Linked DNA regions of Caballeronia sp. LZ062. The main gene of each other region encodes a partner of the protein of the gene in region 3 in a complex. Links are inferred from orthologs where the notes say so. Each region holds a gene or a part of one and is shown on either strand. Other genes may lie near its edges. The genes, in order: secG, secA and secY.

Evidence for each region.
Region 1: secY (region 3) and secG share a complex: the UniProt entries of both Escherichia coli proteins name them as parts of the sec protein translocase complex. The link is inferred for Caballeronia sp. LZ062 from one-to-one orthologs.
Region 2: the proteins of secY (region 3) and secA are in contact, whole or in part, in a crystal structure (PDB 3DIN), measured with the Thermotoga maritima proteins. The link is inferred for Caballeronia sp. LZ062 from one-to-one orthologs. Residues at the interface, in WP_004081795.1 of Thermotoga maritima: Glu108, Gly109, Glu110, Glu111, Ala236, Glu237, Arg238, Arg239, Ile240, Thr241, Ile242, Gln243, Tyr244, Ala245, Arg246, Arg247, Val248, Thr249, Gly250, Arg251, Arg252, Val253, Tyr254, Gly256, Ala257, Ser258, Thr259, Tyr260, Leu261, Pro262; in WP_004082002.1 of Thermotoga maritima: Glu261, Ala262, Arg263, Lys300, Ala301, Arg302, Thr303, Ile304, Ile305, Leu323, Tyr324, Asp325, Pro326, Val329, Ser330, Tyr333, Ile336, Lys340, Phe345, Val349, Glu363, Phe364, Tyr374, Ser375, Gly376, Gly377, Glu393, Ile395, Thr482, Ser483.

What each region holds. Positions count from the first base shown.
Region 1 is NZ_JARTWB010000002.1:823,493-826,536, reverse strand. The notes cover bases 134-3,026. They hold secG (preprotein translocase subunit SecG), read right to left. Parts: upstream 1,827-3,026; coding sequence 1,440-1,826; downstream 134-1,439. Other genes in these bases: P9239_RS09875 (NAD(P)H-quinone oxidoreductase), read right to left, coding at 2,849-3,026; tpiA (triose-phosphate isomerase), read right to left, coding at 1,907-2,674; P9239_RS09895 (NADH-quinone oxidoreductase subunit A), read right to left, coding at 693-1,052; P9239_RS09900 (NADH-quinone oxidoreductase subunit B family protein), read right to left, coding at 152-631. Also shown: P9239_RS09905 (NADH-quinone oxidoreductase subunit C), read right to left, coding at 1-131; more of P9239_RS09875, read right to left, coding at 3,027-3,044. UniProt on the Escherichia coli protein: Subunit of the protein translocation channel SecYEG. Overexpression of some hybrid proteins has been thought to jam the protein secretion apparatus resulting in cell death; while this may be true it also results in FtsH-mediated degradation of SecY.
Region 2 is NZ_JARTWB010000002.1:111,527-115,080, reverse strand. Bases 52-3,454 are described here. They hold secA (preprotein translocase subunit SecA), read right to left. Parts: upstream 3,066-3,454; coding sequence 252-3,065; downstream 52-251. Other genes in these bases: P9239_RS06560 (DUF721 domain-containing protein), read left to right, coding at 3,361-3,454; argJ (bifunctional glutamate N-acetyltransferase/amino-acid acetyltransferase ArgJ), read right to left, coding at 52-65. Also shown: more of argJ, read right to left, coding at 1-51; more of P9239_RS06560, read left to right, coding at 3,455-3,554. UniProt on the Escherichia coli protein: Required for protein export, interacts with the SecYEG preprotein conducting channel.
Region 3 is NZ_JARTWB010000002.1:2,940,335-2,943,316, forward strand. Bases 81-2,911 are described here. They hold secY (preprotein translocase subunit SecY), read left to right. Parts: upstream 81-738; coding sequence 739-2,085; downstream 2,086-2,911. Other genes in these bases: rpmD (50S ribosomal protein L30), read left to right, coding at 81-232; rplO (50S ribosomal protein L15), read left to right, coding at 263-697; infA (translation initiation factor IF-1), read left to right, coding at 2,095-2,313; rpmJ (50S ribosomal protein L36), read left to right, coding at 2,334-2,450; rpsM (30S ribosomal protein S13), read left to right, coding at 2,492-2,857. Outside these bases: rpsE (30S ribosomal protein S5), read left to right, coding at 1-39; more of rpmD, read left to right, coding at 50-80; more of rpsK, read left to right, coding at 2,912-2,982. UniProt on the Escherichia coli protein: The central subunit of the protein translocation channel SecYEG. Consists of two halves formed by TMs 1-5 and 6-10.

The DNA.
Region 1 (3,044 bases), 2.1 Mb from region 3 along the record:
GTCGCGACTTCAAGATAGTGGGCCGCCTTCACGACGACCGTCACCTGACCCAGCGACTCGGTGATGTTCTGGAGACGGTCGCCAAACGCCGCCTCGAGGTTCGCTTTGAGGGTCTCGAGTTTGCTTGCCATAGTTGGGGAGGCTCAGGCCTTTATTGACGGGCGATGGTGTTCGTGCGGCGGATCTTCGCCTGCAGCTGGATCACGCCGTAGACCAGCGCCTCGGCCGTCGGAGGGCAGCCCGGGACATAGACGTCGACCGGAACGATACGGTCGCAGCCGCGCACGACGGAGTACGAATAGTGATAGTAGCCGCCACCATTCGCGCACGAACCCATGGAAATGACCCAGCGCGGCTCGGCCATCTGGTCGTACACCTTACGAAGCGCGGGCGCCATCTTGTTGCACAGCGTGCCGGCGACGATCATCACGTCGGACTGGCGCGGGCTCGGGCGGAACACCACGCCGAAGCGGTCCAGGTCGTAACGGGCGGCGCCCGCATGCATCATCTCGACCGCGCAGCACGCGAGACCGAACGTCATCGGCCACAAGGAGCCGGTGCGCGTCCAGTTGATCAGCTTGTCAGCCGTGGTGGTGACAAAGCCTTCCTTCAAGACCCCTTCGATACTCATTTGATTTCCACTCCAGATGAGCAGCCAGCCATAGCCACCCATGAATCCGGTGATCTACCCGTCACTCCCAGTCGAGGCCGCCCTTTCTCCAGATGTAGGCGAAGCCGAGCAGGAATTCGAGCAGAAAGATCATCATGGCCATGAAGCCGGGCCAGCCGATGTCGCGCAGGGCCACGCCCCACGGAAACAGGAAGGCCGTCTCAAGGTCGAAGATGATGAAAAGAATTGCGACGAGATAGTAGCGCACATCGAACTTCATACGCGCGTCTTCGAATGCTTCGAAGCCGCATTCGTACGGGGCATTCTTTTCGGTGTCGGGCTTGTTGGGACCGAGAATCTTGCCGATGCTGACCAGCGCTATACCTAAACCAAGGCCCACCAGAAGAAACAAGAAGACGGGGTAATAGGGTGCGAGGTTCAAGGCTTTCCTCTGATCGGTAGTTCGGTCAGTGATGATTGAGATGCTTGCCGGGACGGACCACCCGACGACAGGATTCACTTGGGACGGCTCACGATACCAACGATATCGTAAGGGTACTCCAGAAGTGACAATGCCAGCCGAAGCGATGCATGCGGCTGGCATTGGATAACTTTTGGTGCCGACGGCGAGACTCGAACTCGCACAGCTTTCGCCACTACCCCCTCAAGATAGCGTGTCTACCAATTTCACCACGTCGGCACTGTACTGCAATCCGGGAAAACAAACTTCTTAATTGCCGCGAATCGCTTCAAGACTTGAATTATAACTAGGTCCTACGAATTGTTCAACGCACAAAACACGAATTTAGCGAAAATTTGTTCCGGCGGTTTATTTCGGCACGTCGGTGCCCGGCGCGGACGACACAGGCGCAGCCGATGCCGGGGCGGTCACCGGAGCAGAAGCGCTCTTTCCTGCTGCGGCCGGGGCTGATGCAGACGTCGGGCCAGCACCCAACACACCAGCCGACGTCTGCGGCTTGTAGCTTCCGAGATACGTCAGCGCCAGCGTCGTGATGAAGAAGATGGCGGCAAGGACTGCAGTAGTACGTGAGAGAAAGTTCGCGGAACCCGTCGCGCCGAAGAGACTCCCCGACGCGCCGCTGCCGAAAGCGGCGCCCATGTCGGCGCCCTTCCCGTGTTGGAGCAGCACGAGCCCAATCACACCAAGCGCCGACAGCAACTGGACGACGATAATCAATGTCTTCAAATACAGCATTTCAACTCACCTGGTTCTTGATGTTTCCGTGACACTCACGTGTCTCGACATGCTCTTTCGACTGCCTTCGCCACGCACCTTTACTGCAACACGGTTCGCGCCGCCTGGCAGATCGCAAGAAAATCTTTCGACTTCAGCGACGCGCCGCCAATCAGCCCGCCGTCGATGTCTCGTTGCCCGAACAATTCTTGCGCGTTCTCGGGTTTGACGCTGCCGCCATACAAAAGCGGCACGTCGCCTGCGCCCTTCTCCGCCATCTTGCCGCGCAGAAACGCGTGAACGCGCTGCGCCTGATCCGCCGTCGCGCTCTTGCCGGTGCCGATTGCCCAGACCGGTTCGTAGGCGACGACAATCCGCGCCGCCTGCTCCTCGTCCAGCATGAGAAGCACCGCATCGAGCTGCGCGCCGATAACCTGCTCCGTCGCCTCGCGCTCGCGTTCGCCGAGCGTTTCGCCGACACAGACGATAGGCGTGAGCCCCGCGTCCAGCGCGCGACGCGCCTTTGCTCCCACCAGTTCCGGCGTTTCGTGATGGTACGCGCGGCGCTCCGAATGCCCGACGATCGCGTACGTCACACCGAAATCCAGGGCCATCTCCGCCGCGACTTCCCCGGTGAACGCGCCCTGCACATGCGCCGACACATCCTGCACGCCCCAGCGCACCACCGACCCTTCCAGCAGCGCCTGCGCCTGCGCGAGGTACGGATACGGCACACACACGCCTACGTCCACGCCGTTGCGCAGAGCCGATGCCCCCGACGCAACCTCGGTCAGCAGAACCGCGTTCTCCTGCATGCGGCCGTGCATCTTCCAGTTGCCGACCACCAGTTTCGCTCGTTGTCTCGACATTGTCTCGTCACTCGGCGGCTTGCGACGGCCGCTTTAGTTATAGCGGCCGCGCTTTTCAATCAGCCGCCGCGTTATGGGAATGAACCGCTACAAACTGCGAACTGCTTGCAAAACAGGCGATTCTACTGTGATACGGCGAAACCGGTCAAACCGCCGAAGACCGGCCCGCGTTTCTTACGCGCTTTCCGTCCAATCGAGCACGATCTTGCCGACATGCGTGCTGCTTTCCATCAGCGTGTGCGCCGCGGCCGCCTCGCTCGCCGGAAACACTTGGTGAATGACCGGCTTGATGCGCCCGGCCTCGATCTCGGGCCAGACGCGTTCCTTCAGCTTCGCAGCGATCTTCGCCTTGAACGCGACCGGACGCGGA
Region 2 (3,554 bases), 2.8 Mb from region 3 along the record:
CCTAACGTGACGCCTGAGACCGGATGAAGCGCGGCGGGATCGATCGAGGGGAAGTTGACAGCCATGTTCGCGACTCGCTGAAGGTGGCGAGTGCCGGCTCGCATTCGCCGGCACGCTGTGAAAGACTGACGCAGCCGGGAGACCGGGAACGCCGTGATACGCCGGGCGGGCAGCGCAGCCCGTACTCGGCTTTGCAAAGACAAACGACGCATTGCTGCGTCGCTTGCCTCATTTGTCGGACGGACAGTTCGTTATACGAGCTTGCCGTGACAGTTCTTGTACTTCTTGCCGCTGCCGCACGGACACGGATCGTTGCGGCCGACCTTCGGCACGTCGTCGGCGGGGCGCGTGGCGACGGTGATGTCGTCACCGCCGGCCATAGCCTGGCTGATCATCTGCGCGGCTGCCGTGGCGGCTGCTGCCGCAGGCGCGGCCGGAGCGGCCGGAGCGTTGTAGTCTGCGTGCGTGAACGACACGTTCTCGACGTGACTGCCCTTCTCTTCGTACTGCTCCGCGGCTTCTTCGAGCTGTTCAGGCGACTGAATCTGCACGTTCATCACGACGCGCGTGACTTCCTGCTTCACCGCGTCCAGCATGGCGGCGAACAGTTCGAATGCCTCGCGCTTGTATTCCTGCTTCGGGTTTTTCTGCGCATAGCCGCGCAGATGAATACCCTGACGCAGATGATCGAGCGCCGCCAGATGTTCGCGCCAGCGGCTGTCGAGCGTCTGCAGCATGATCGAACGCTCGAACGCGCTGAACGACTCGCGGCCCACGAGCGCGACCTTCGCCTCATACGCTTCGTCGGCGGCGGCGAGCACGGCTTCGCAGATTTCCTCGGCGTCGATGGAATTCGACTCGTTGATCATCTCCTGAATGGCGAGATCGAGCGACCATTCGTTGCGCAGCACTTCTTCCAGCTCGGGCGCGTCCCACTGCTCTTCGATGCTGCCCGCCGGAACGAACGTGCGCACGAGGTCGGTGATCACGCTATGACGCATGGCCGCGATCGTTTCCTGCACGTCGTTCGCTTCCAGCAGTTCGTTGCGCTGCTGATAGATGACCTTGCGCTGATCGTTCGCGACGTCGTCGTATTCGAGCAGTTGCTTGCGAATGTCAAAGTTGCGCGCTTCCACCTTGCGCTGCGCGCCTTCGATGGAACGCGTGACCATGCCCGCTTCGATCGGCTCGCCTTCCGGCATCTTCAGGCGATCCATGATGGCGCGCACGCGGTCGCCCGCGAAGATGCGCAACAGCGGATCATCCAGCGACAGATAGAAGCGCGACGAGCCCGGATCGCCCTGACGGCCTGCGCGGCCGCGCAACTGGTTGTCGATACGGCGCGACTCGTGACGCTCGGTGCCGATGATATGCAGCCCGCCCGCCGCCTTCACATGGTCGTGCAGCGCCTGCCATTCGTCGTGCAGCTTCTGGATGCGCGCGGCTTTCTCGTTCTCGGGAATCGAGAGATCCGCTTCGATGAACGACGCCTGCTTTTCAACGTTGCCGCCGAGCACGATGTCCGTGCCGCGACCCGCCATGTTCGTCGCGATGGTGACGACGCCCGGCCGGCCCGCTTCCGCGACGATTGCCGCTTCGCGTGCGTGCTGCTTCGCGTTGAGCACTTCGTGCTTGATGCCTGCTTGCATCAGCATGCCGGACAGCAGTTCGGACGCTTCGATCGACGTCGTGCCGACGAGCGTCGGCTGTCCGCGTTCGACGCAATCGCGAATATCGCGGATGACGGCGTCGTACCGTTCCTTCGATGTCTTGTAAATCTGGTCCTGCTTGTCGACGCGCTTCGGCGGACGGTTCGTCGGAATCACGACCGTTTCCAGGCCGTAGATTTCCTGGAACTCGTACGCTTCCGTGTCCGCCGTGCCGGTCATGCCGGACAGCTTGGCGTACATGCGGAAGTAGTTTTGCAGCGTGATGGAGGCGAGCGTCTGGTTCTCGGCCTGAATCTGCACGTGCTCTTTCGCCTCGACCGCCTGATGCAGACCGTCAGACCAGCGGCGGCCCGTCATCATGCGGCCGGTGAATTCGTCGACGATCACGACTTCGCCGTTCTGCACCACGTAATGCTGATCGCGATGGAAAAGCGTATGCGCGCGCAGGGCGGCATAGATATGGTGCATCAGCGTGATGTTCTGCGGCGCGTAGAGGCTCTCGCCCTCGCCGATCAAGCCCCACTCGGCCAGCAGGCGCTCTGCCTTCTCGTGGCCGGATTCCGTGAGGAACACCTGACGCGCTTTCTCGTCGAGCGTGTAGTCGCCCGGCTTTTCGACGCCCGTGCCGTCCGCCTTTTCCTCGCCGATCTGCTGTTCGAGCAGCGGCGGCAGGGCGTTCATGCGCACGTAAAGATCGGTGTGGTCTTCCGCCTGACCGGAAATGATGAGCGGCGTACGCGCTTCGTCGATCAGGATGGAGTCCACCTCGTCGACGATGGCGAAGTTGAGCGGCCGCTGCACGCGCGCGTCGGTCTCGTAGACCATGTTGTCGCGCAGATAGTCGAAGCCGAACTCGTTGTTCGTGCCGTACGTGATGTCCGCCGCGTAGGCCTGCTGCTTCTGCCCGTGTTCCATCTGCGACAGATTCACGCCGCACGACAGCCCGAGGAAGTTGTACAGGCGCGCCATCCACTCGGCGTCACGCTGCGCGAGGTAGTCGTTCACCGTCACCACATGCACGCCGCGGCCCGACAGCGCGTTCAGATATGCGGCGAGCGTGGCGACGAGCGTCTTGCCCTCGCCCGTGCGCATTTCCGCGATCTTGCCGTAGTGCAGAACCATGCCGCCGATCAACTGGACGTCGAAGTGGCGCATTTTCAGCACGCGCCGGCTCGCTTCGCGGCAGACGGCGAACGCCTCCGGAAGGATCACGTCCAGCGACTCGCCGCCCGCGACGCGCTTGCGGAACTCGTCCGTCTTCGCGCGCAACTGATCGTCCGTATATTTCTCGACGGTCGGCTCGAGGGCATTGATCGCCACAACGGTCTTTTGGTACTGCTTGACCAGCCGCTGATTGCGACTGCCAAAAATCTTCTGAAGGAAACCGGTCGTCATTGGATCAGTGTCTGCGTCGCGGCTTCGGACGGGCGCGTGTGCCAGCTGCAGCCACTGCGTCCGGGCTCGGAAAACCTCGGCGACTTAAGTCCATTGGGTGAGATTCGAATCGGGAATTTTAGCACGCGAGTCAAGTACATCTTGCGTCGGCGTGGGCCTGCGGGCGTCGGCGAGACGCGACAGTCAACGCGTTGAAAGCTTGGCCGCGCGGGCTTTCGCGGCGGGCGTCAGACAGAAGCGGACGGCAGGCGCGCGGTACAATCGAGCGGTCGCATCAGGCGTCCGCTGAGTAAAAATGAGCCGCTTTTCTACAAATTCAAGGTCCGGCCCGGGACGGTTCGATCCGCGCCGGCCGCAAGCGCTGGCCGACGTGCTCGATCGCACGGACGCGTTTCGCGCGCTGCGCGGGGGCGTCGAGCAAGTCGCGGCGTTGCAGCGCGATCTCACCGCGCTCTTGCCCGACTATCTGGCGGCGAACGTGGAGCCCGG
Region 3 (2,982 bases):
GCGAAGCGTGGTAAGTCCGTCGAAGACATTCTGGGCTAAGGTGGTCACCATGTCTGAAAAAACTGTCAAGGTTCAGCTCGTCAAGAGCCTGATCGGGACCCGCGAATCGCACCGCGCAACGGTGCGTGGCCTCGGCCTGCGTCGCCTGAACTCGGTCTCCGAGCTGCAGGACACGCCGGCAGTGCGCGGGATGATCAACAAGGTCTCGTACCTCGTTAAGGTCATCGCCTAAGCGGCCGACCACGGATCCAAGGAGTTGAACATGGAATTGAATAACCTGAAGCCGGCGGAAGGCGCGAAGCACGCAAAGCGTCGCGTCGGTCGCGGGATCGGTTCGGGCCTCGGCAAGACCGCGGGCCGCGGCCACAAGGGTCAGAAATCGCGTTCGGGCGGCTTTCATAAGGTCGGCTTCGAAGGCGGTCAGATGCCTCTGCAGCGTCGTCTTCCGAAGCGCGGCTTCACCTCGCTGACGAAGGAATTCGTCGGTGAAGTGCGCCTCTCCGATCTGGAGAAGCTGCCGGTCGACGAAATCGATCTCTTGGCGCTGAAGCAAGCGGGTCTGGTCGGCGAGCTCATCAAGAGCGCGAAGATCATCAAGACTGGCGAGATCAGCCGCAAGGTCACGGTGAAAGGCCTGACGGCAACGAAGGGCGCCCGTGAGGCAATCGAAGCCGCTGGCGGCTCGTTCGCCGAGTAACGCGCTTTCGCCGTTTCTAGCACTAGCATCGGAGAAGGTTCTTGGCTAACAGCCCGAGTCTCGCAAAACCCGGTCGAAGCGCGGCGAAATTCGGCGATCTGCGTCGGCGTGCAGTGTTCCTGCTGCTGGCGTTGATCGTCTACCGCATTGGTGCGCACATTCCGGTTCCCGGCATCGATCCGGATCAACTGGCCAAGCTGTTCCAGAGCCAGTCGGGCGGCATCCTTGGCATGTTCAACATGTTCTCGGGTGGCGCGCTGTCGCGATTCACGATCTTTGCGCTGGGCATCATGCCCTACATTTCGGCGTCGATCATCATGCAGTTGCTGTCGATCGTGTCGCCGCAGATGGAGGCGTTGAAGAAGGAAGGGCAGGCGGGGCAGCGGAAGATCACGCAGTACACGCGTATCTTCACCGTGGTGCTCGCGACCTTCCAGGCGTTCGGTATCGCGGTGGCGCTGGAGAACCAGCCTGCTTTGGTGCTGGACCCCGGCATGGTGTTCCGGCTGACGACGGTCGTCACGCTGGTGACGGGCACGATGTTCCTGATGTGGCTGGGTGAGCAGATCACGGAGCGCGGTCTCGGCAACGGCATCTCGATCATCATCTTCGGTGGCATCGCGGCGGGTTTCCCGAACGCGATCGGCGGTCTGTTCGAGTTGGTCCGCACCGGTTCGATGAGCATCATCTCGGCGATCATCATCGTCGTGCTGATCGCGGCGGTCACGTATCTGGTCGTGTTCATCGAACGCGGTCAGCGCAAGATCCTCGTGAACTACGCGAAGCGCCAGGTCGGTAACAAGATTTACGGCGGACAGTCGTCCCATCTGCCGCTGAAGCTCAACATGTCGGGTGTGATTCCGCCGATCTTCGCGTCGTCGATCATCCTCTTCCCGGCAACCATCCTGAACTGGTTCAGTTCGGGTACGCGCACCAACTGGTTCGCGAACACGCTGCACGGCGTGGCCGAGGCTCTCAAGCCCGGTCAACCGGTGTACGTGCTGCTGTATGCGTTGGCGATTGTTTTCTTCTGCTTCTTCTACACCGCACTGGTGTTCAACAGCCGGGAAACCGCCGACAACTTGAAGAAGAGCGGTGCATTCGTTCCGGGTATCCGTCCGGGCGATCAGACTGCACGGTATATCGACCGCATCCTCACGCGTTTGACGCTGGCCGGTGCGATCTACATTGTGTTCGTGTGCCTGTTGCCTGAGTTCTTGGTGTTGCGCTGGAACGTGCCGTTTTATTTTGGTGGAACGTCGCTGCTGATCATTGTCGTCGTCACGATGGACTTCATGGCTCAGGTGCAGTCGTACGTTATGTCGCAACAATATGAATCGCTGCTCAAGAAGGCAAACTTCAAGGGCGGCAATGTCCCGATGCGTTAATTAAGGACTATGGCCAAAGACGATGTAATCCAGATGCAGGGCGAGGTGATCGAAAACCTGCCCAACGCTACTTTCCGGGTGAAATTGGAAAATGGCCATGTCGTCCTGGGACACATTTCTGGAAAGATGCGGATGCACTACATCCGTATCCTGCCAGGCGACAAGGTTACGGTTGAATTGACGCCTTACGATCTGTCTCGTGCGCGGATCGTGTTCCGGGCGAAGTGATTTGAAAAAAGGGTAATATCATGAAAGTGATGGCATCGGTTAAGCGCATTTGCCGCAATTGCAAGATCATCAAGCGCAAGGGCGTTGTGCGCGTGATTTGCAGCTCTGATCCGCGCCACAAACAGCGTCAAGGCTGAACGCCGCGCTTTTGCTTGCGCTTTTTGTTTGAGGAAAAACAATGGCTCGTATCGCAGGGGTTAACATCCCGAATCACCAGCATACCGAGATCGGCCTGACGGCAATCTTCGGCATCGGTCGCACGCGCGCTCGCGGCATTTGCAGCGCAGCTGGTGTGGAATTTTCGAAGAAGGTCAAGGACCTCACTGACGCAGACCTCGAAAAGCTGCGTGACGAAGTGGGCAAGTTCATCGTCGAAGGCGACCTGCGCCGTGAAGTGACGATGAACATCAAGCGCCTGATGGACTTGGGCTGCTATCGCGGCATGCGTCACCGCAAGGGTCTGCCCCTGCGTGGCCAGCGTACCCGCACGAATGCCCGTACGCGCAAGGGTCCGCGTCGTGCAGCGCAATCGCTGAAGAAGTAAGCGGAACTGACAGTTACAGGAAAACGTAATGGCTAAGGCTTCGAACAACTCCGCGGCGCAACGCGTTCGCAAGAAGGTTAAGAAGAACGTCGCCGAGGGCGTGGTTCACGTTCACGCGTCGTTCA